3 regions of the Streptomyces sp. HUAS MS02 genome follow, and region 1 is predicted to be linked to each of the others. Evidence: riboswitches for the same ligand, from Rfam matches in the RefSeq annotation. Region 1 holds a riboswitch; each other region holds the start of a gene.
The links. A riboswitch is a leader RNA that binds a small molecule or an ion and turns the genes downstream of it on or off. The one in region 1 is predicted to bind cobalamin.
Positions count from the first base shown of each region.

Region 1 (7,348 bases):
GGGTCCTTCGCCGGGGCCGGCGGCGGTGACGGTGGCCCGTACGCCGTAGACGGCGGCGATCAGGGACTCGGTGAGGACGTCGTGCGGGGTCCCGGCGGCCACCACACGGCCCTGCCGCAGCACGACGAGCCGGTCGCAGTACATGGCGGCGAGGTTCAGGTCGTGCAGGGCGACGACGCTGGTCAGACGGAGTTCGCGGATCAGGGTCAGCAGGGCGAGCTGGTGCTGGATGTCGAGGTGGTTGGTGGGCTCGTCCAGGAGGAGTTCGCTCGGCTCCTGGGCGAGGGCGCGGGCGATCTGGACCCGCTGGCGCTCACCGCCCGACAGGGTGTGCCAGGACCGGCGGGCCTTGTCGGCCAGACCCGTGCGGGCCAGGGCCGTGCGGACGGTCTCCTCGTCGGCCCGTGAGGCGGGCGACCACGCTCGGCGGTGCGGGACACGGCCCAGCCGTACGACGTCCTCGACCGTCAACTCGACCTGGGTGTCAGCCTGTTGGGCCACGACGGCGATCCGGCGGGCGACCGCGCGGCGGCCCACCCGGTCCAGTGGACGGTCGTCGAGGGTGACGACCCCCGAGGCGGGCGCGAGGACCCCGGCGAGCAGACGCAGCAGGGTGGACTTGCCCGAGCCGTTGGGGCCCAGCAGACCGGTGACGGTGCCGGGCCGGGGCGCCACGCTGACCCCGTCCATGATCAGTGTGCCGTCGGCGGTCCGGGACACCCGCTCGGCGCGCAGCCCGGGGGAGGCGCTGGGGGCGGTGTCGGTCATCGGGCGCTCCTGGTCCGGTACATGATGGCGACGAACGCCGGGACGCCGATGAGGGACGTCACCACCCCGACCGGCACCTCCTGCGGGTCCAGGACGGTGCGGGCGAGGGTGTCGACCCACACCAGGAACACGGCCCCGGCCAGGGCGGAGGCCGGCAGGAGCCGACCGTGGCCGGAGCCGGTCAGCGCGCGTGCGGCGTGGGGCAGCACCAGGCCGACGAAGCCGATCGCCCCGGCCGAGGCGACCAGGGCGGCCGTGAGCAGGGCGGTGGCGCACAGCAGGACGAGCCGGACGCGGGTCACGGAGACGCCGAGCGAGGCCGCCGCGTCCTGCCCGAACGCGAACGCGTCCAGCGCGTGGGTGTGCCCCAGGCAGACCAGGAGCACCGCCACCAGCACCGCCAGGCACACCGTCACATCCGTCCAGTCGGCACCGCTGAGCGAGCCGAGCAGCCAGAACAGCACCGCGCGGGTGGTCTCGGCGTCGGCCGCGGTCATCACGATGAAGGAGGTGAGCGCGGAGAACAGTTGCATGGCCGCGACCCCGACCAGCACCACCCGGTCCGTGGTGCCGCCGAGGGTGTGGCTGAGCAGCAGCACGAGGCCGAACGAGGCCACCGCGCCCAGGAACGCGCCGCCGGAGACCGACAGCGCGCCGCCTCCCGCGCCGAGCACCACGACCACGACCGCGCCGGTCGACGCGCCGGAGGAGACACCGAGCACGAAGGGGTCGGCGAGCGGGTTGCGCAGCAGGGACTGCATCACCGCGCCGCACACGGCCAGTCCGGCGCCGCACACGGCGGCCAGCAGGGTGCGCGGCAGCCGTAGGTTCCACACGATGCCGTCCCGGATGGGCGTCAACTCCGTGTGCCCCCAGCCGAGATGGGCCACCACCGTGGACCAGACGTCGACCACGCCGATGTCGGCCGGCCCGATGGTGATCGCGAGGGCGACGGACAGACACAGCACCACGCCCCCGGCCGACCACGCCGACCCCCACCACAGCCCCCGACCGACGGCCCCCGCCGCAGCCGTCCGACGCGCCTTGGCGGGGGTCGGCGCTCCGGTCACCTCGTCGGCCACCGGTTTCGTGTCGGGTTCCGGGGCCGTCATCCCGTGAGGCCGTACTCGCGCAGTGCCGCCGCGAGCTTCTCCACGCCCTCGACGGTGCGGATCGTCGGGTTCATGGCCTGGCCCGGCAGCCGTACGTACCGCTTCTCGCGCACCGCCGTCATGTTCCGGGTGACCGGGTCGGACTCCAGGAACTCGATCTTCTTCGCGGCCGTCTCGGCCGTCTGCTGCTTGCGGACCAGGTCCCCGATGACCAGGACGTCCGGGTCGCGGTCGGCGACGGTCTCCCAGTTGACCTGGGGCCACTCCTCGTCGGTGTCGTCGAAGACGTTCTTCGCGTCCAGTTCACGGGTGATGATCCCGGGGGCGCCGCAGCACCCGGCGAGGTACGGCGACTGGTCGTTGGCGAACCAGTACAGGACGGTGACCCCACGCGCGTCGAGTCCGGCGGTCGCCTTCCTGACCCGGGACCTCAGCTCGGCCACCAGCTTCTCGCCGCGCTCCTCGACCCCGAAGATCCGGGCCAGATCACGGACTTCGCCGTAGACCGTCTCCATGGTCAGCGGCTCGGTGCGGACGCCGTCGCCGTCCCCGCTGTTGTCCTTGCCCACACAGTCCGACGGCGACAGATACGTGGGCACGCCGAGCTTCTCGAACTCCTCCCGGGTCGCCACCCCGCCCTTGCCGAGCGTGGAGGCGAACGAGGAGACGACGAGGTCGGGTTCGGCGTCGAGGACCTTCTCGAAGGAGGGTGCGTCATCGGCGAGCCGGGGCACCTTCGCGTTGGCCTTCTCCAGCCCCTTCGGCAGCGGATCGGTCCAGGTGGCGGTGCCCACCACACGGTCGGCGAGCCCGAGGGAGAGCAGGATCTCGGTCGTGCCCTGGTTGAGGGAGACGGCACGCTCGGGCGGGCTGTCGACCCGCACCTCGCGCCCGCAGTTGTCGAGCGTCACCGGATGACCGGCGGATCCGCCCGGGGCCGGACCCCGGTCCGACGACGCTGTGGAACCGGAGCCCCCGCAGCCGGTCAGCAACAGGGCACCGGCGGTCAGGAACAGGACGGCATGGCGGACGGGGCGTGCGAGCGGCACGGGACTTCCTTCGGCGTCGAGGGCTCATGCGCGAAGCCCGGTCGTACGGTGCTTCCCCGGGCACCCCTCGGTGCCGGGGACCGCCAGCAGGTCTTCGGACTCGGGGTCACCCGGACGAGACGCCTTCCCGGACCGCGATCGTGACCGCCGTCCAGTGGCCGTTGTCCCGCCCGTCACCCTCACCGCTGCGCGTCAGCTCCGGATTCACACCGGATTCCCTGACCCGTACGCGTACTTATGTGCGCGCACACGGGTTCGACTGGCGTCGGCAAGCTATCACACGCGCTTCCGAGGGCCCGTCAGTTCGCGGGCTTCCAGCCGGGGAGCGTCGGCAGGACCTTCTCGGCCACACGGAACAGCGCCGCGTCGTCCGGAATCTGGGAGTCCTGGCGGTAGATGACGAGTTCGAAGGTGCTGCCGCTGTCCTTCGGGTCGGTCGCGACCAGCAGCTGCCGGGCGACGCCGCCGGGAGCGGACTCCGGGTCGCTGCCGTCGAGACGGAACGAGATGCCGATGGTCCGGCCCGAGTACAGGGCCGCCGTGTGCCCGAGCACCTTCCTGGTCTCGGCGCCGGAGCCCAGATAGCCGACCGCCTCGGCGACCGGAAGATCCTCGTACGACGCCGAGAGCTCCACGGTGTACGTGTCGAGTTCGACGGTCGCCTCGGGGGTGACGGTCCTGGTGCCGTCGAACCAGGTGGACTCGTTCTCGCTGCCCGAGGCGATGACCGCCTGCTCGGTGGGCGTCCCGAGGAGCTCCGGCAGGTCGGCGCGGTTCAGCGCGGTGCACAGCTGTGCACCGGAGACCTTGCCCCGTGCCGCCGGAGAGGGGTCGTCCGACGACGACGAGCAGACGGCCGGCCCCACGGTCTCGGGGGTCGTGTCGAGGAGGTCGCCCAGCAACCACAACCCGCCCAGCAGCACACCGACGGTCGCCACCGCCGAGACCACCTGGCCGCCCGTACTCATCTCCTTCGCCGGGCCGCGTCGCGCACCGGCCCCGGGACCCGGTTCCGTCCCGTGTCCCGTGTCCGGATCGACTCCCGCACCCGTCCCCGGATCCGCTGCGGAGTCCGTTTCCGTATCCGCTCTTGAACCCGCTCCGGAATCGGCGAAATCGTCGACCATGTCCCCCCGTGCCCCCACCTTGATGTGCACACGCCTGACGTGCGCCGGGGGAGCCTAACCGGTGATCGTCGCGAGGGGGAAACGATATTCCGCGCAGGCGTGAAGCAGGGCTCCCGAGGGGAGGCCGAGACCCGGTGCGCCGCTGCCCCGGGCGTCGTGGCGGTCCACGAAAGGAAGGAACGCCATGTTCGTGCAGGACTCCCTACGTGCTCGCCGCCCTCGCCCACGACCTGCCCGTGCTGTGTGAGAAGCCCCTCACCCCGGATCCCGCCGCCGCGCTCCGGCTGCTGGAGGCGGAGCAGCGGCTGGGCCACCGCGGGTCCAGGTGGGCGCGCCCAGAGCGAGGGCGTCCGCACGGAGGTGGAACTCGTCGAACGCCCCGCCCTCCACCGCTGACCGCCGGAGCGGCGACCTTCGTTCCCAGGCGAGAACGGCCGACGCCGTCACCGTCACAGACATGTGATGTCTCACCTCGGATCAACCGGTATTCAGTGGCACGAAACCGAAAAATGACATTGTTCTGCATGGCTATTCATCACTGCGTGGCCGTTGACAGTGATGGTCCGCATGCCTGAGGTTCGTGGTCATGTCGCAATCGATCAGCAGGCGCACGTTGATGGCCGGTGCCACGGCCGTCGTCGCGGCCACCGGGGCCGACGACGCGTTCGCGGCCGGGGGTGCACCGACCGCCCCGAGGGCCTACACCCCGACCTGGGAGTCCGTGAACCGGCACCCCGCCGCCCCCGAGTGGTTCCGGGATGCCAAGTTCGGCATCTACTTCCACTGGGGGGTGTTCAGCGTCCCGGCGTACGACAGCGAGTGGTATCCCCGCAACATGTACAACCCTGACGAGCGGGCCCATCGGCACCACGTCGCCACGTACGGGGACCCGGCCGACTGGCCGTACCACCAGTTCATCGACGGGGCCGACGATCTCGCGGGCCGTCATGTGGAGTTCGCGCCGAAGCTCAAGTCGGCGGGCGGGAACTTCGACCCCGACGAATGGGCCCGGCTCTTCGTCGACGCGGGCGCGCGGTTCGCCGGGCCCGTGGCCGAGCACCACGACGGCTACTCGATGTGGGACAGCCGGGTCAACGAGTGGAACTCCGTGGCCAAGGGGCCGCGCCTGGACCTGCTGAAGCTCTTCACCGACGCCATCCGCGCCAGGAAGCTGAAGCTCCTGGTCGCCATGCACCACGCGTACAACCACACCGGCTTCTTCGAGTTCGCGCCCCCGCAGTCCGACCCGAGCCTCAAGAAGCTGTACGGGCAGTTGAGTCCGGAGGCGGAGAACCAGCTCTGGTACGACAAGCTCAAGGAGGTCGTCGACCGGTCCCGGCCCGACATCCTGTGGCAGGACTGGCGGCTCGACCACATCGACGAGACCCAGCGGCTGAACTTCCTGTCGTACTACTTCAACCAGGCCGACAAGTGGGGCAAGGAGGTCGTCGCCACCTACAAGGACGGCTTCAACAGCCACGGTTCGGTCTTCGACTACGAGCGCGGCGGCCCCGCCGACCTCACCGCGCCCTACTGGCTGACCGACGACAGCATCTCCGACTCCAGCTGGTGCTACACCGAGGGCATCGGCTACTACTCGCTCGCGCAGATGCTGCACTCGTTCGTCGACCGCGTCAGCAAGAACGGCACCGTGCTGCTCAACATCGCTCCGCAGGCCGACGGCACCATTCCGCAGGGCCAGCGCGACCTCCTGCTCGGCATCGGCGACTACCTGAAGCGCTTCGGCGAGTCGATCTACGGCACCCGCGCCTGGACCGCGTACGGCGAGGGGCCCACCAAGATGGGCGGCGGCTCCTTCACCCGGCCCACCGCCGGCACCCCGCAGGACATCCGCTTCACCCGGAACAAGGCGGGCACCGTCCTGTACGCGACGGTCCTCGGCTGGCCCGGCGGTTCGCTGACGCTCAGGACGCTCGGCTCGGACCGGATCGACCTGGACTCGCTGGCCTCGGTCCGCCTCCTCGACGCCACGGCCGGTACGTACATCGACCTCGACCCGCCGGTCCAGGGACCGACCGGGCTGAAGGTGACCCTTCCCCCGACGGCCCCCTTCGAGGCCCCCGCCTACGTCCTCAAGTTCCGCTTCTCCGGCCGGATCCCGGTCCTCCGGCCCGCCACCGGCGCCCTGGTCTTCGAGGACAGCCGCTACCGCGGTGACAGCGCCGTCCTGGCCCTCGGCGAGCACACGGCCGAACAGCTCGGCCTGGCCGGCCTCGCGCCGGGCACCCTCTCCTCTCTGAAGCTCGCCCCGGGCCACGAGCTGGTCGGTTACGCCGGCGACGACTTCACCGGCAGGTCGTGGACGTTCACCGAGGACACCGCACGGGTCCGGAACCGGATCACCTCGCTGATGGTGATGCTCGCCCCGTCCGCCTGGTTCCGGATCGCCAACGTCACCAACGGACTCGTCCTGGACGGCGGGGGAGACGTCCCCGCCGGCGCCGACCTGAAGCAGGGGACGTGGGACGGCTCCACCGGCCTGCAGTGGCACGCCGTGTACGTCGGCGACGGCTACTACAAGCTGGTGAACCGGGCCAACGGCCTGGTCGCCGACGGCCGCGGCGCCACCGGCGACGGCGCTCCGGTGAAGCAGGCGGCCTGGCACGGCGGCACCGACCAGCAATGGTTGATCACCCACCGGGGCGACGGCCGTCACTCCCTCACCAACCGCACCACGAAACTCGTCCTCGACGGCGGCGGGAACGTCCCCTCCGGCTCGCTCGCCAAACAGTGGACCTGGGGCAACAGCACCAACCTGCTGTGGACCTTCACCGAGGTCTGACGCCCGCTCACGCCCGGTCGGACAGATCCAGCAGCACCTTGGAGGAGACCGTACGGTCCCGCGCGGTCTCGAAGGCGGCGACGGACCGCTCCAACGGGAAGGTGTGCGTGACGACCGGATCGACAGGGAGGCCCTGGGCCAACAGGGACAGGGCCTCGTCGAACTCGGTGTCGAAGCGGAACGAACCCCGAAGCTCCAGCTCACGGGTGACCGCCACATTGCCGAGCAGCCCGATCTCCCCGGGCGGCAGCAGCCCGAGCATGACCACGATGCCGCCGCGCCGCACCCGCTCCACACAGCGGCGCAGCCCGGTGGGCGCCCCGGACGCCTCCACGGCGACGTCGAAGACCCCGGCCCAGCCCGGGTCGTCGGGCCGGTCCGCCCGTGCGGTGGCGCTCGCGCCCACCTCGGTCGCGATCCGCAGCGGCTCCTCGTGCAGATCGCAGGCGACCACCTCGGCGGCGCCCGCGTGCCGCAGCGCCGCCACGA
Region 1 covers NZ_CM146747.1:698,260-705,607, reverse strand. The annotation lists gene ACZ9QC_RS03125 (ABC transporter ATP-binding protein) at 1-768, opposite strand, end outside; gene ACZ9QC_RS03120 (FecCD family ABC transporter permease) at 765-1,880, opposite strand; gene ACZ9QC_RS03115 (ABC transporter substrate-binding protein) at 1,877-2,929, opposite strand; cobalamin riboswitch at 2,998-3,208, opposite strand; gene ACZ9QC_RS03110 (DUF6215 domain-containing protein) at 3,229-3,897, opposite strand; partial or broken gene ACZ9QC_RS03105 (Gfo/Idh/MocA family oxidoreductase) at 4,263-4,373, shown strand; gene ACZ9QC_RS03100 (alpha-L-fucosidase) at 4,643-6,859, shown strand; gene ACZ9QC_RS03095 (L-idonate 5-dehydrogenase) at 6,867-7,348, opposite strand, start outside.

Region 2 (7,348 bases), 6.9 Mb from region 1:
TGCGTGCTCACGCGGTGGGCCCTCCTACGGGTGAATGGGTGAGATGCGGGCGGCTCGACGGCTCGTGCGCGGTCAACCTGGTGCTGTGCTCCCCGCCTGAGCGGGGATGGCCCGGCGATGAGCCCGCGCATGGGCGGCGTTCTGGTGTCTCCCCGCCCCTGCGGGGACAGCCGGAGACGGCGGCGCCCTCATCCCGGCACCCCCGGCACCCCCGGCGCCCCCGGCGGAACGAACGGCAGCCCGCTGGGCGCACCCGACTCGATGAGCCGCCACAGCGCGTCCGTGTCCGCGTGCTCCTCGATCAGGTCGCCGAGCCGGTCGAGCTGCTCCTCGCGCAGCGCGGCGAACGAGGTGTCCGGGGCCGGTACGAACCGGCGCCCCGAGGCGGCGGCCACCTCGCGCAGGAAGGCCCGCCGGAACCCGTCCGACTCCAGCGACCCGTGCCAGTGCGTGCCCCAGGTCTGCCCGACCCGGCACCCGTCCAGGAACGGCTCGCCGCCCAGCACCTCGGCGACCCCGTGATGGATCTCGTACCCCTCGACCCGCTCCCCGAGGGCCTCCCCGACGGGCCGGGTGAGCGTCTTCTCCGGGGCGAACCGCACCCGGACGGGAAGCACCCCGAGCGCCGGGACATGCCCCCGGCGGCTCTCGACGTCGTCCTCGATGTGCTCCCCGAGGACCTGGAAGCCCCCGCAGATGCCGAGGACCGGCCGCCCCTCGGCGGCCCGGCGCAGCAGCGCCTCGGCGAGTCCCCGTTCCCGCAGCCACTCCAGCGCCCGGACCGTGCCCCGGGTCCCCGGGACGACGACGAGATCGGCGTCGGCCAGTTCCTCGGCCCGGTCCACGAACCGCACGACCACACCGGGTTCGGCGGCGAGCGCGTCCACATCGGTGAAGTTGGACATCAACGGCACCGCGCACACGGCGACCCGCAGCACGTCCTCCCCGACGGGCGGCGCGACGTTCGACTCCCGCACCGTCCCCCGCAGCGAGACCCGCAGCCCGTCCTCCTCGTCGATGCCGAGCCCGTGCCGGAACGGCAGCACCCCGTACGTCCGCCGCCCGGTGAGCCCGTGCAGCATGTCCAGCCCCGGCTCCAACAGGGAGACGTCGCCCCGGAACTTGTTGACGAGGAACCCGGCGACGAGGGCCTGGTCCTCGGGGGAGAGCAGCGCGACCGTCCCGAAGAACGACGCGAACACCCCACCGCGGTCGATGTCGCCGACCACGAGCACGGGCAGCCCGGCGTTCCGGGCGATCCCCATGTTGACGATGTCGGTCCGCCGCAGATTGATCTCGGCCGGAGAGCCGGCCCCCTCGCAGATCACCGCGTCATACGTGCCCCGCAGCTCGGTGAGACAGTCCAACACGGTCCCGAGCAGCCGCTGTTGCCGCCCGCCGTGATAGCCGCGCGCACTCATCTCGCCCACGGGCTTCCCCAGCAGCACCACTTGACTGCTGCGCTCGCCCCCGGGCTTGAGCAGCACGGGGTTCATGAGCGCGGTGGGCTCCACCCGGCAGGCCTGGGCCTGCATGGCCTGCGCCCGCCCGATCTCGGCTCCCTCCTTCGTCACGAAGGAGTTGAGCGACATGTTCTGCGCCTTGAACGGCGCGACCTTGACGCCCCGGCGCACCAGCCACCGGCAGATCCCGGCGGTGACCACGCTCTTCCCGGCGTCGGAGGTGGTCCCGGCGACCAACAGCCCGCCACTCATCCCTGACTCCTCGACCGCAGCAGCGACACACCCGCACCGATCCCGAGCGCCAGCCATCCGACCCGCCGGGACAACCGCACGGCCCGCTCGATGTCGCCCACGTCGACGGCGCGTCCCTCCCCATTGAGCACAGGCCGATGCTCGACCCGCCCCCCGTACGACAACGTGCCCCCCATCCGTACTCCGAGCGCCCCCGCGAACGACGCCTCCACGGGCCCCGCGTTGGGGCTCGGATGTCTGTGCGCGTCGGCGCGCCAGGCCCGTACGGCCCCCCGGGCATTCCCGCCGGAGGCCGCGGCCAGCATCGCCGTCAGCCGTGCTCCCGGCCACCCCACCACGTCGTCCAGCCGCGCGGAGGCCCATCCGAACCGCCGGTACCGCTCCGACCGGTGGCCGACCATGGCGTCCAGCGTGTTGACGGCCCGGAACCCCAGCAGCCCGGGCACACCCGCCACGGCTCCCCACACGAGCGCCCCCACCACGGCGTCCGACGTGTTCTCGGCGACGGACTCCACGACCGCCCGCGCGATCCCGTCCGCGTCGAGCGCCTGGGGATCCCGTCCGCACAGATGCGGCAGGCGGTCCCGCGCGCCGTCGACGTCCCCCGCCTCCAGGGACCGCCCGATCGCCCGGGCCTCCCGCCCGAGCGAAGTCCCCCCGACGACGGCCCAGGTGGCGGCGGCGGTCAACGCGACGGAGGCGGTACGCGACTGCCGTACGGCGGACGAGGCGACGGCCCCGAGCGCCACGGCGCCGCCCGCGCACACGGCGGTGTGCAGCGCGCCCCACCCCCGGTGGTCCCGCCACAGCACCCGCTCCACGGCGCCGGCGGCCCGCCCGAACGCGGCGACCGGATGCCCCCGGCGAGGATCACCGAGCAGCAGGTCACCGAGGACTCCGGCGGTGGCGCCGTACGCGAACACGCGATCGGCACGCACGGGTTCAGCCGTTCACGGGGTCGGGCAGGGGGCGGGCGTCGAGCCCCGAACGGCAGCCGCGCATGGCGCACATGGCGTTGTGTCCTCACTCAGGGTGTCCACGCCCTGGTTCGACGAGACCGACGGCGAGAGTTCCTGGCTCCCGGGAGGTTCTTCCCCGGTGACAGTGGCGGGACCGCGCCGGACTCGCACCGGCTTCCTCTCCTGCCGTCGTAGATGGCCCCGGCAGTCCACCACGCTCCCGGAAGACCCGTCAACTTGCTGTTGACCTGCGAAGCAACGGTGTGCCGAGCCCCACACCGCTGAAATCGCGTCACTCGCCCGAATCGGCTCTTTCCGTGCTCTTCCCCGGCGCTCAAGCTGGGAACACTTGAGGGAACGACAGGGTGGACGCCGTGTCGGTGCGCTGACTCGTGGGCTGGGAGGAGGTCGGTGTGATCGGCAGGGAGTCGCCCGGACCGGTGTGGATCAGGAGCAGCCATTCCGGCAACCAGGGCGGGGAGTGCGTCGAGTTGGCCGTCTTGGACACGCGGGTGATGATCCGTGACTCGAAGTCGAACCAAGACGCTGTGCTCACCTTCCGCTACGCGGCGTGGTGTGGTTTTCTGGCGGGGCTTGTGGACCCGGGAGCGGGCGGCTCGTGACGATCCGCCCGGGGGACGGGAGGTACGCACATGGGAAACCGGTCGAAAGGCTCTTCCTCGGCGCGCACGGGAAAACCAAGCACGAGGGGAACACGTGTCGCGGCCGCCGCGCCGTTGGCGCTCTACTGCTCGGTGATGGGTGTCCTGGCCGTCGGGGCCGGTGCCGTCGCCGCGCTGCTGGTACCCGCCGGTGAGGCCCGCGGACTGGTCTGGTTGGCGGTGACCGTGCTCATCGCCGGCGGCGCCGGTCTGTGGTGGGGGATCACCCCGGTCACGGAGCGGGTCCGGGTTCTGAACCGGGCCCTGGCGTCGGCTCAGCCCCGGAGGTCGCAGCGCCACTGACCGGAGCGCCCGGTGCGCCCCCGGAGCGGTGACGCAGCGCGCTGCCCAGCCCCGCGCCGAGCGCGGTGACCAGGGCGGCCCCGAGCGCGCCGATCACGACCGTGGCGAGCGGTGTCGCGGCCGCGAAGGACACACCGGGGGCGACGCGTGCCGCCGCGGCGATGCTGAACAGCAGGATGCTGCCGCATGCCGTGCCCAGCAGGAGCCTGGTCGACAGCAGACGTATCTCCCCGTCCACCCGGGCGTTCTCCACCCGGATCAGTGAGTCCGCCCAGTCGGACCGCTGCATGGCGTACGCCTTGAGGGTGCAGTCGTCGACGGGAAGCGGTTCTTCCTCTTCCATGGACTCGGGAGGGACTCGGGAGGCCTCGCCCGCCGGAACGGCGCGGGCCGTGCGGAGCCGGCGCCACCACTCTCGTATCTCGAAGACCGCCATCGGCCCTCCCCCGAATCCGCCCGGGCCGTGCCGCCCCGGGATCAGCTATTGTCCAGACTCTCCTTGACCGTGTCGATCAGCTCGATCATCCGGTCACCGTGATAGGCGATGGTGCTGATTTCCTCGAAGCACTCCTGGTAGCGGGCCGTGAGGTCGAGGTCCTCGCGGCTGGTGAGCCCGCCCTGCGGACTCTCCAGGTACAGCAGGTCGTCGTCGTCCTTGAAGCCGAGCAGGATGAACGTGGCGGTGATGCTGAAGTGCGCCCCCGCCGAGAAGGGCAGCACCTGCAGGTTCACCCGGGGGTGTTCCGTCAGGGTCTTCAGGTGTTCCAGCTGGCGGCGGTGCACCGATGGGCCGCCGATGACGCGCCGAATGGACGCCTCGTCGAGGACCACGTCCACGTGCGGCCCCCCGTCGCCGTCGAAGTAGCGCTCCTGGCGGGTCGCCCGCAGCTCGATCTGCCGCCGTAGGGTCGGGCCCGGGTCGCCGGTGGAGATCACCGCGGCCGCGTAGTCCTCGATCTGCAGCAGGCCGGGCAGCAGGATGGGGTTGTACATCCGGATGCTGTTGGCGGCCCCCTCGTAGCCGAGGTATCGGGCGTACTGGGTGGACACGACCTCGCTGTACGGAGCCCACCAGGACGGCCCCTTGGAGCCCCGGGCGGCGTCCTCGAGCTCGGTGACCAGAGCCGGCTCCGAGACGCCGTACTGCTGCAGCAGGGCCCGCAGATCCGTGACGCTGACGCTGACGATGCCGTTCTCGATCCGGATGAGTTTGGAGAGTGACCATTCCAGGCCATTCGCGGCATCCTGCTGGGTCAGTCCGGCCCGCTCGCGGGCCTTCCGCAGCTCGATTCGCAGCCTGCGTCGATTCAGGCTCGGATCGATGTCCCTGGCCATGGTGCTCCCTGCCACATGTCGTCGTTGACTCGTCAGGCGGCCACCGTCGAACAGCAACTACCCCATCAGAGTAGGGCAGTTGAGCGGGTGCCACCAGCCGTCGTCAGTATGACATGTGGCTTTCCGGCAGGGTCGTTCTGCTGCTCCGAATGCAGAGAAAACCCCCGTAAGCGTCACAAGACGCCCACGGGGGTTGAATCTGAAGTTGTCGGTGTCGGCCCTAGGGGACCCTGGGATTTCCGGTCTCAGGTCATGATCAGGGAAATTCCGTACGCCACTGCCGCCGCGCACAGCGCGAAGCACACGTACGCCCCAGTGGTCGCGAGCGCCACCGAGTCGCCCCGGGTTGACGCCGCCTCCCGCTTGGAGAGGCCGACGATTCCCAGGGTGAAGAGGCCGACGAGGGCCACGGTGACCACGAGGCTGACTCCGAAGACGGAGCCGAGGGCTGCCCAGTCGATGTGCATGGTGGTGTTCTTCCTCAGGAGGTCGCGGGGCTCAGACGGCGGGCGTCGGCGTGGACGAGTTCGCCGGGGCCGTGGTCTCGGCGGCGACCGCGGGCGCGGGGACGGTCGCCGTGAGGTGCTCGGTCACGGTGCCGAGGGGCGGCGGTGTCACGGCGGCCATCGCCGTGGTCACCACACCGGGCGGCTCCTCGGTGTCGTTCACGTTGGTGTGGTCGACGACCTCGCGGCGGGAGATCACCCAGATCGCGGCGCTGGAGGCGATGAGGAAGACCGCGACGACGGCCGTGCCCCAGCTGCCGAAGGACGTCACCCACTCGGCGAGCGCGGCGACCAGCGCGGCGGCCGGCAGGGTCAGACCCCAGGCCACGAACATCCGGGTGGCGGTGGACCAGCGGACCACGCCGCCCTTGCGGCCGAGACCCGCGCCCATCACCGCACCGGAGACCGAGTGCGTCGTGGAGAGCGAGAAGCCGAGGTGCGAGGAGGCCAGGATGACCGTGGCCGCGCTGGTCTGGGCGGCGAAGCCCTGCTGCGGCTGGAGGTCGGTGAGGCCCTTGCCCATCGTGCGGATGATGCGCCAGCCGCCGAGGTAGGTACCGAGCGCGATGGCGACACCGGCGGAGACGATGACCCACACCGGCGGGTCGGAGTCGGGCGCGAGGGCGCCGCCGGCCACCAGGGCGAGGGTGATGATGCCCATCGTCTTCTGGGCGTCGTTCGTGCCGTGGGCCAGGGAGACCAGGCCCGCGGAGGCGATCTGACCGGCGCGGTAACCCTTGCCGGAGGCCTTCTCGCTCGTGTGCTGTCCGAGCTTGTACGTCAGCCGGGTGGCCAGCATCGCCGCGATGCCGGCGACCAGCGGGGCCGCGACGGCGGGGATCAGCACCTTGGTGACGAGCACGTCGCCGTGCACACCCCCGAGGCCGACCGAGGCGATGGTGGCGCCGACGAGACCGCCCATCAGGGCGTGCGAGGAACTGGACGGGAGCCCGACCAGCCAGGTCAGCAGGTTCCAGAGGATGGCGCCGACGAGCGCCGCGAATATGACCTCTGGCTGGATCCCGGACTCGTCGACGAGTCCCTTGGAGATGGTATTGGCGACCTCGATGGACAGGAACGCGCCGACAAGGTTGAGCACGGCGGACATGGCCACCGCGACCTTGGGCTTCATGGCGCCGGTCGAGATGGTGGTGGCCATCGCGTTGGCGGTGTCGTGGAAACCGTTCGTAAAATCGAACGCGAGCGCGGTGATGACCACGATCGCGAGGATCAGCGAGAAGTTTTCCATTTACCCGGGCTTCTTTCGGACGTCAGTGGCATGTCGACCGTAGGCAACCTGGGTGAACGGAAGATGAACTGAGGCAGGCGTGCGGGTGTAATGAACGAGGTGTCGCCACTCCGCTTGGCGGCCGGCGGGAGGCCGGGGCTGCGCGGAGTGGCGGTGCGGCCTTCGAACGGAGGCGGAACACCGGGGTCCGCTACCCCCGGGCGAACTCCTTCAGCCGGTTCGTGGACCCGTTGAAGAGATTCTGGTCACCCGGCAGGCTCCCGCTGCCGTTGTCGTACTGCCAGATCGTCCAGAACTTCCACCCCGCGGGCAGTTCCCCCGCCCCGGCGGAGTCGTACCGGGCCAGCCACAGCGCGTGATTCCCGCCGAACGCCGGGCTGTTGCCGGTGCAGGTCTTCCACCAGTGGGTGGTCGTGTAGATCACCGGACGGCGGCCCGTGAGGCGCTTCACCTCGTCGCTGAACGACCGGATCCAGCCGACCATCGCGTCGTCGCTCAGTCCGTAGCACTTCCTCTTCCGGTCGTACGGGTTGTATTCGATGTCGAGCGCCGGCGGCAGCGTCCAGCCGTCCGCGCGCCAGCCGCCCCCGTTGCCCACGAAGTAGCGGGCCTGGGTCTT
Region 2 covers NZ_CM146747.1:7,630,796-7,638,143, forward strand. The annotation lists gene ACZ9QC_RS32845 (putative cobaltochelatase) at 1-11, opposite strand, end outside; gene ACZ9QC_RS32850 (cobyric acid synthase) at 189-1,715, opposite strand; gene ACZ9QC_RS32855 (cobalamin biosynthesis protein) at 1,712-2,653, opposite strand; cobalamin riboswitch at 2,761-2,903, opposite strand; gene ACZ9QC_RS32860 (hypothetical protein) at 3,009-3,230, opposite strand; gene ACZ9QC_RS32865 (DUF397 domain-containing protein) at 3,175-3,297, shown strand; gene ACZ9QC_RS32870 (hypothetical protein) at 3,569-4,075, opposite strand; gene ACZ9QC_RS32875 (helix-turn-helix domain-containing protein) at 4,117-4,974, opposite strand; gene ACZ9QC_RS32880 (hypothetical protein) at 5,220-5,441, opposite strand; gene ACZ9QC_RS32885 (inorganic phosphate transporter) at 5,473-6,729, opposite strand; gene ACZ9QC_RS32890 (lysozyme) at 6,920-7,348, opposite strand, start outside.
Region 2: it holds a riboswitch for cobalamin, as region 1 does, so the genes downstream of both, ACZ9QC_RS32855 (cobalamin biosynthesis protein) here and ACZ9QC_RS03115 (ABC transporter substrate-binding protein) in region 1, are expected to answer to the same signal.

Region 3 (7,348 bases), 2.5 Mb from region 1:
AGGTGACGGCGGTCCGGACGGTCGCGTCCAGCCGCGCCCAGTCCATGTCGCCCGCCGCCGGGTCGACGAACGCGCCCAGGTTCACCGAGCCCAGGTTGCAGACTGCCGTCTCCCCGTCGTTCGTGACCTCCAGGATCTCCGTGCAGAGGTTGGAGGAGTGGACGACATGGCCCGGCTCGGCCGTCTGGTTCGCCGTGCGGTTGGCCGCGTCCTTGAAGGTCATCCAGCCGTTGCCGGTCTGCGCGAGGGTGCGCATCATCCGGCCGTACAGGTCGCGCGCCGCGATGGTCTTCTTCGCCAGGCCGTCCGCCTCCGCTTTGCGGTACGCGGCCTCGAACTCCTCGCCCCACAGGTCGACCAGCTCGGGTACGTCGGAGGGGGAGAACAGCGACCACTGCTCGTCGGCGTTCACCCGGCGCATGAACTCGTCCGGGATCCAGTGCGCCAGGTTCAGGTTGTGCGTACGCCGGGCGTCCTCGCCCGTGTTGTCGCGCAGCTCCAGGAACTCCTCGATGTCGGAGTGCCAGGTCTCCAGGTAGACCGCGGCCGCGCCCTTGCGCCGGCCGCCCTGGTTCACGGCGGCGACCGAGGCGTCCAGCGTCTTCAGGAACGGCACGATGCCGTTGGAGTGCCCGTTGGTGCCCCGGATCAGCGAACCGCGCGCGCGGACGCGGGAGTACGACAGACCGATGCCGCCGGCGTGCTTCGAGAGGCGGGCCACCTGGTGGTAGCGGTCGTAGATGGAGTCCAGCTCGTCCAGCGGGGAGTCGAGGAGGTAGCAGGACGACATCTGGGGGTGTCGCGTGCCGGAGTTGAAGAGCGTGGGCGAGGAGGGGAGGTAGTCGAGGCGGCTCATGAGCCCGTACAGCGCGGCCACTTCGTCCAGGGCGCGGAGTCCCGCCTCCGGATCGGCTCCCGTGTCCTCGGCGAGACCGGCGGCGACCCGCAGCAGGAAGTGCTGGGGCGTCTCGACGACCTTGCGGGTGAGCGGGTGCCGGAGCAGATAGCGGCTGTGCAGGGTGCGCAGACCGAAGTAGCCGAAGCGGTCGTCCCCGGCCGGGTCGATCAGGGCGTCGAGACGCTCGGCGTGGGCGCGGACGAACTCGGCCGTGCGGTCGGCGACGAGGCCCTCCCGGTGGCCCACGGCGATGGACTCGGTGAACGTCGTGACACCCTGCGAGGCCGCCTCGGCGCGGATGCCGATGGCCAGCAGCCGGGCGGCCAGCTTCGAGTAGGCGGGGTCCTCGGCGATGAGGCCCGCGGCCGCCTCCGTGGCCAGCTCACGCAGCTCCGCGACCATCTCGGCGGAGGAGACACGCACCGACCGGCCGCGCAGCGCGGCGGCCGCGACCCGGCCGGGGTCGGCGTCGGGGAGGTCGGCGGTCAGCTCGGTCAGGGTCCGCAGCAACGCGGCACCGGGGCCGTCGGACTCCGCCGCCGGGTCGGCTGGAACCGGCTCGGCCGCGGCGATGTCTGACACCGGATCGGCTGGCGCGATGGTCACGTGGGGCTCTCCCTCGCTCGGCTGGGGGCCCTGCGGAGGGCAGGCGGCAGCACACGAGCGCACGGGGGCGTCGCGTCCACCGGCCCATTCCGCGAGGCCCGGACGTCAGGGCACCCGGACCGGACGGCCGGGCGCACTGTCGGCAGGTGTTCGGACTGAACAGGCGTGCGCGCATGGTGATGTGCACGCGCCCGTACACCGTTGCGGGACAGTTCCGGATTCACACCGGATTCCCCTGCGGCGACAGCGAGCATGAGCATACATCTAGTGCCGGGGCGCGGTGTCACCCCCACATGTTGTGTCGCCTTCGGTCTTGCAGGGTGTCAGAGCGTCAACTCGTAGGTGATGAGAGTGACGTCGAGGAGGTCGGGCAGGGGGTTCCAGTCGCGCTCCGGTGTGCGGGTGAAACCCAGGCGTTCGTAGATGCGATGGGCGGCCTGCATGCCGCGTTGGGTCGACAGCACGAGGCGCACACAGCCCTCCACGGCGCGGGCGCGCTCCACACAGGCCCGCACGAGCGCCTCGCCGGCACCGCGCCCGCGGGCCTCCGGGGAGACCGCGAGCATCCGTATCTCGGCCTCTCCCGCACGGGCGATGTCGGCCATGGGGCCGCCCGTGGGGACGAAGGTCACTCCGCCCAGCACCCGCTCGTCCGCGACCGCCACGAGCACGTCGGCGTCGGCGGCCCGCTTCGCCACGTCCCGCAGCTCGTCGAGGTACTGGTCGCTCTGCCCGAAGTCCAGCAGGCCGTCGCCGAGGTAGGCCTGGCCGGTGATCTCGCCGAGTGCGGCGTACTCGGCGGGAGCGGCGGTCCTGATGGTGATGTCCATGCGTCGCAGTGTGCACGAGCGACGGGTCGGCGGGGCTGCGGTTTTCCACAGGGAGCGCCGTCGGTCGGACAATCGGACCGCGCGTGTCCCGCCGGGCCGTTCGGGACCGGGGGGGTGACCCCAGGTCATTCGGGATCGCCGTTCGGGATCGCGCAGGTCGCGCCGCGCTGTTCGGGCTCTCCGGTGGAGATCGCGCAGGCCGCGTCAGGCCGTCGCCGGCCACCGGGGCAGCGTCGTCACGAAGTCCGCGGTGAAGTCACGGGTGCCCGGTCCCAGCGCGACCCGGCCGGTGGCCCGCAGGCGCGCCGTCAGCGCGGGGGACTCGGAGTAGCAGACGCGCCGGGCGGCGGTCGGCACGAACACCGTCTGGCCACGCGTGAGTTCGCTCGCGCACTCCACGACGACAGCCCCCTCCGCGGCCTCGACGAACGCCTCGTCGCCGCAGACGCCGACGGCCAGCGGATCGTGCAGCGGGCAGGTGCCGTCTCCGCCGTGGCGGGTGTAGGCGCCCATGTAGGTGCGCATCAGCCGGGCGGCGAGGGCCGTGCCGGGGCCCGCGGCCTCCAGCGCGGCGAGGTCCTCCGGGCGGAACAGCCAGCGGTGCGAGGCGTCCAGGTCGACCATGGTGAACGGGATGCCCGAGGAGAGCACGATCTCGGCGGCGTCCGGGTCGGCCCAGATGTTGAACTCGGCGACCGGGGTGAAATTGCCCGGGACCTGCGCGGCGCCGCCCATGAACACGAACTTGCGGACGCGGTGGGCGAAGTGCGGGTCCTCCAGCAGGGCGATGGCCACGTTGGTGAGGGGTCCGGTGGCGCACACGGTCAGCTCGCCCTCGTACTCCCTCGACAGGCGGAGCAGGGCCTGGGCGGAGGACTCCGTGGGGTGCGGGGCCGTGGAGTCGGGGAGGGTTTCGTCGCCGAGGCCGGCGCGGCCGTGGAAGGCGGAGGCCTCGCGGTAGGGGAGGCGGGAGAGGGGGCGGCCGGCGCCTCTGTGGACCGGGACGTGGGTGTCGATGCGTAGGGCTCGGGCGAGGGCGCGGGCGTTGGCGTACGTCGCTTCGGCGGGGAGGTTTCCGCCTGCCGAGGTGTACGCCTTGAGGTCCCAGAGGTCTGTTCCCAGGAGGTACTGGAGGGCTACGGCGTCGTCGATGCCGGGGTCGCTGTCCAGGACGATCGGGGGGCGAGCGGTCACTGTCCCAGCGTAGCGGGGTGTTTCTCGCCCCCGCCGCCCCTACCCGTCCCGTCCATGAGGGGCTGTGCCCCTTTGACCCCCACACGTCCGTCCGGTGGGGGTTCTCGCGCAGTTCCCCGCGCCCCTGAAAGAGGCGGGGCTGCGCCCCTGCCTTTTTTTCAGGGGCGCAACCCGGCTAGTGGCTCGTTCCCGCCGTCGCCGGAGGGAGTTCCACCTGGACTCCCGGGTCGCCGGCGTCTGCCGTGTAGTCCTGGGGGCGGGTCTCGTCGATGCCCTCGGGGGCCTTCGCGGCGCGCAGGGCGAAGGTGAGGACCACCGTGACCACGAGGTTGAGGACGAACGCCGTCAGACCGATGTAGCCGATCTCGCCGATGCCGGGGATCTCGGCGGACGAGCCGCCGAAGTGCTTCTGGGTCGGGGAGGCCACGCCGTACGCGGCGATCGTCCCGTACAGCATGCCGACCGCCCAGCCGGCGATGAGGGCCCAGCGGTGGAACCAGCGGGTGAAGAGACCGCCGACGAGGGCCGGGAAGGTCTGGAGGATCCAGATGCCGCCCAGGAGCTGGAAGTTGATGGCGACCGTCTTGTCCATGGTGAGGACGAAGGCCAGCGCACCCACCTTCACCAGCAGGGACACCAGCTTGGAGACCTTCGTCTCCTGCGCGGGCGTGGCGTCCGGTTTGATGAAGTCCTTGTAGATGTTGCGGGTGAAGAGGTTCGCCGCCGCGATGGACATGATCGCCGCGGGCACCAGCGCGCCGATGCCGATGGCGGCGAAGGCCACGCCCGCGAACCAGTCCGGGAACATCGTCTCGAACAGCTGCGGGATCGCCAGCTGGCCGTTCTGCACCTGGACGCCGGCCGCGATCGCCATGAAGCCCAGCAGCGCCAGCAGGCCCAGCATCAGGGAGTACAGCGGCAGGATCGTCGTGTTCCGGCGGATGACCTCGCGGCTCTTGGACGACAGCGTCGCCGTGATCGAGTGCGGGTACATGAAGAGCGCCAGCGCCGAGCCGAGGGCCAGCGTCGCGTACGTCCACTGGTTGGCGTCGCCCGGGACGAGCGCGCCGCGTGGCTTGTCGGTCGCCGGGTTGGTCTGGCTGTAGGCCTCGCCCGCCTTGGCGAAGATGTCGTCGAAGCCGCCGAGCTTGATCGGGATGTAGATGATCGCCACTGCGATGACGATGTAGATCAGGGTGTCCTTCACGAACGCGATCAGCGCGGGCGCCCGGAGGCCGGAGGAGTAGGTGTAGGCCGCCAGGACACCGAACGCGATCAGCAGGGGCAGGTCCTTGATGAACCAGTTGGTGTTCTCGCCGCCGCCGACGCCCATCACGTCCAGGACGGCCTGGATACCGACGAGTTGGAGGGCGATGTACGGCATCGTCGCGAGGATGCCGGTCAGCGCGACCGCCAGCGACAGGCCCTTCGAGCCGAAGCGGCCGCGGACGAAGTCCGAGGTCGTCACATAGCCGTGCTTGTGGGAGACCGACCACAGGCGGGGCAGGAACGTGAAGATCAGCGGATAGACCAGGATCGTGTAGGGCACCGCGAAGAAACCGGCCGCGCCCGCCGCGTAGATCGCCGCCGGCACGGCGACGAAGGTGTACGCGGTGTAGAGGTCGCCGCCCAGCAGGAACCAGGTGATCCAGGTGCCGAACGACCGGCCGCCGAGGCCCCATTCGTCGAGGCTGTGCTCGTTCTCGGCCTTGCGCCAGCGCGCGGCCAGGAAGCCCATGACCGTGACGGCCAGGAAGAAGAAGATGAAGACGGCGAGTGCCACGCCGTTCACGCCGTCCTTCACTTCGCGGCACCCCCGTCCTGGGACTCCGGGGACCGCTGGGGCTGCTGCGACTCGCCGGATTTCCGGGCGCGCTGGTCACGCTGCCACAGGACGTACGCGGTGGCGGTGAGCGCGGTGGAGATGAGCACCCAGGCCATCTGGTACCAGTAGAAGAAGGGGATGCCGATGAACACCGGGTCCGTCTTGGCGTACGAGCCGACCCAGAGCATCGCGACGAACGGGGCGAGCAGACACAGGGCGATGACCACCCTGACAGGTGTCACCGTCGGTGGTCCCGCTTCGGGTGCCGGCGGCCTCACTTCAGACGCTTCTGACATGTCCCGGTTCCGTCCCCTCGCCGATCACCACTGGGTCACCTTTGATCCCTCGCGCAACGCGCAGGAAATCTAAGGGACGGCTTCCGTCGTACGGAACCCCCTGTCCGGATATCGGATGCGGAGGTTCTGTGTTCAAGCCGGTGGTCCACCAGTGGTGAGACGGCGCTGGAGTTGGAGTCGGCAGGCCCCTCCGCGCGCGGGCGCCGAGCCGGGGAGGCCCCGAACGGGCTCAGTCCTGCGGTCGCTTGAGGCGGGCCACGAACTTGTACCGGTCGCCCCGGTACACGGAGCGCACCCACTCCACCGGCTGTCCGTCCTTGTCCAGCGAGTGCCGGGAGAGCATCAGCATCGGCAGGCCGACGTCCGTGCCCAGCAGGCCGGCCTCGCGCGGCGTGGCCAGCGAGGTCTCGATGGTCTCCTCGGCCTCGGCGAGATGGACGTCGTACACCTCGGCGAGCGCGGTGTAGAGGGAGGTGTACTTCACCAGCGACCTGCGCAGCGCCGGGAAGCGCTTGGCGCTCAGATGGGTCGTCTCGATCGCCATCGGCTCGCCGTTCGCCATGCGCAGCCGCTCGATGCGCAGCACCCGGCCGCCGGCGGTGATGTCGAGCTGTCCCGCGAGCGTGTCGTCCGCGGTGATGTAGCCGATGTCCAGCAGCTGCGAGGTGGGTTCGAGCCCCTGGGCGCGCATGTCCTCGGTGTAGGAGGTGAGTTGCAGCGCCTGGGAGACCTTCGGCTTGGCCACGAACGTGCCCTTGCCCTGGATGCGCTCCAACCGCCCCTCGACCACCAGCTCCTGCAGCGCCTGGCGCACGGTCGTGCGCGAGGTGTCGAACTCGGCTGCGAGGGTGCGCTCGGGCGGTACCGGGGTGCCGGGCGGAAGCGTCTCGGTCATGTCGAGCAGGTGCTTCTTCAGGCGGTAGTACTTGGGCACGCGTGCGGTACGGACGGCCGCCCCGTTCTCGTTCTCCGCACTGCTGACGTCGGTGCTCATGCTCCGCCTTCCCGGCTCCTCGTGGCGTGATCCCTCTGTATACCTCTGCGGGCCCCGCTGGTCTAGTCCACGGAAGGGTCTCCGGTGGTCCTCCCGGGGAAGGCGCAGTGGTCTACCCGAAGAGTGTGGCTCAGTCGCGCGGTTTTCGCTGCCTTATTACATAAAGGTTCCTGCATATGTAGGTCGCATAACGGCTGGTGAGAGGGGGTTCGAGCACCCTTGACACGGCGAATGGTCTGAGCCAAGCTCCGGCGTACTGGTCTACACCATTGGTCCAGGTCCTGGCCCCATGGGCGGTACGTCTGTCACCGCGGGGAGCAGGGGGGTTTGTGGCATCCCTGAGCAATGGCATCCCTGAGGAGGGTGGCGTGAAGAGGAAGCTGACGACCGCGATCTGTGTCGCGGGCATGATGGTCTCCATCGCGGCGTGCGGGGGCGGCGAGGACAAGAGCTCCGACACCGGGGCGGACACCAAGGAGCTGACGGTCTGGCTCACGGTCGACGCGCAGAACAACTGGCCGGAGCTGGTCAAGGCCGCCGACGCGGCGATCGAGAAGAAGCACCCCGGCATCACGATCACGCACGAGTACTACGGCTGGCCCGACAAGAACGCCAAGCTCGACGCCGTCCTCGCCACCGACAAGGCCCCCGACGTGGTCGAGATGGGCAACACGGAGATGCTCGCCTACATGGTCAAGGGCGCCT
Region 3 covers NZ_CM146747.1:3,149,632-3,156,979, reverse strand. The annotation lists gene ACZ9QC_RS13320 (ribonucleoside-diphosphate reductase subunit alpha) at 1-1,504, opposite strand, end outside; cobalamin riboswitch at 1,629-1,764, opposite strand; gene ACZ9QC_RS13315 (GNAT family N-acetyltransferase) at 1,828-2,334, opposite strand; gene ACZ9QC_RS13310 (nucleoside hydrolase) at 2,539-3,528, opposite strand; gene mctP (monocarboxylate uptake permease MctP) at 3,704-5,332, opposite strand; gene ACZ9QC_RS13300 (DUF3311 domain-containing protein) at 5,329-5,649, opposite strand; gene ACZ9QC_RS13295 (GntR family transcriptional regulator) at 5,879-6,643, opposite strand; gene ACZ9QC_RS13290 (extracellular solute-binding protein) at 7,012-7,348, shown strand, end outside.
Region 3: it holds a riboswitch for cobalamin, as region 1 does, so the genes downstream of both, ACZ9QC_RS13320 (ribonucleoside-diphosphate reductase subunit alpha) here and ACZ9QC_RS03115 (ABC transporter substrate-binding protein) in region 1, are expected to answer to the same signal.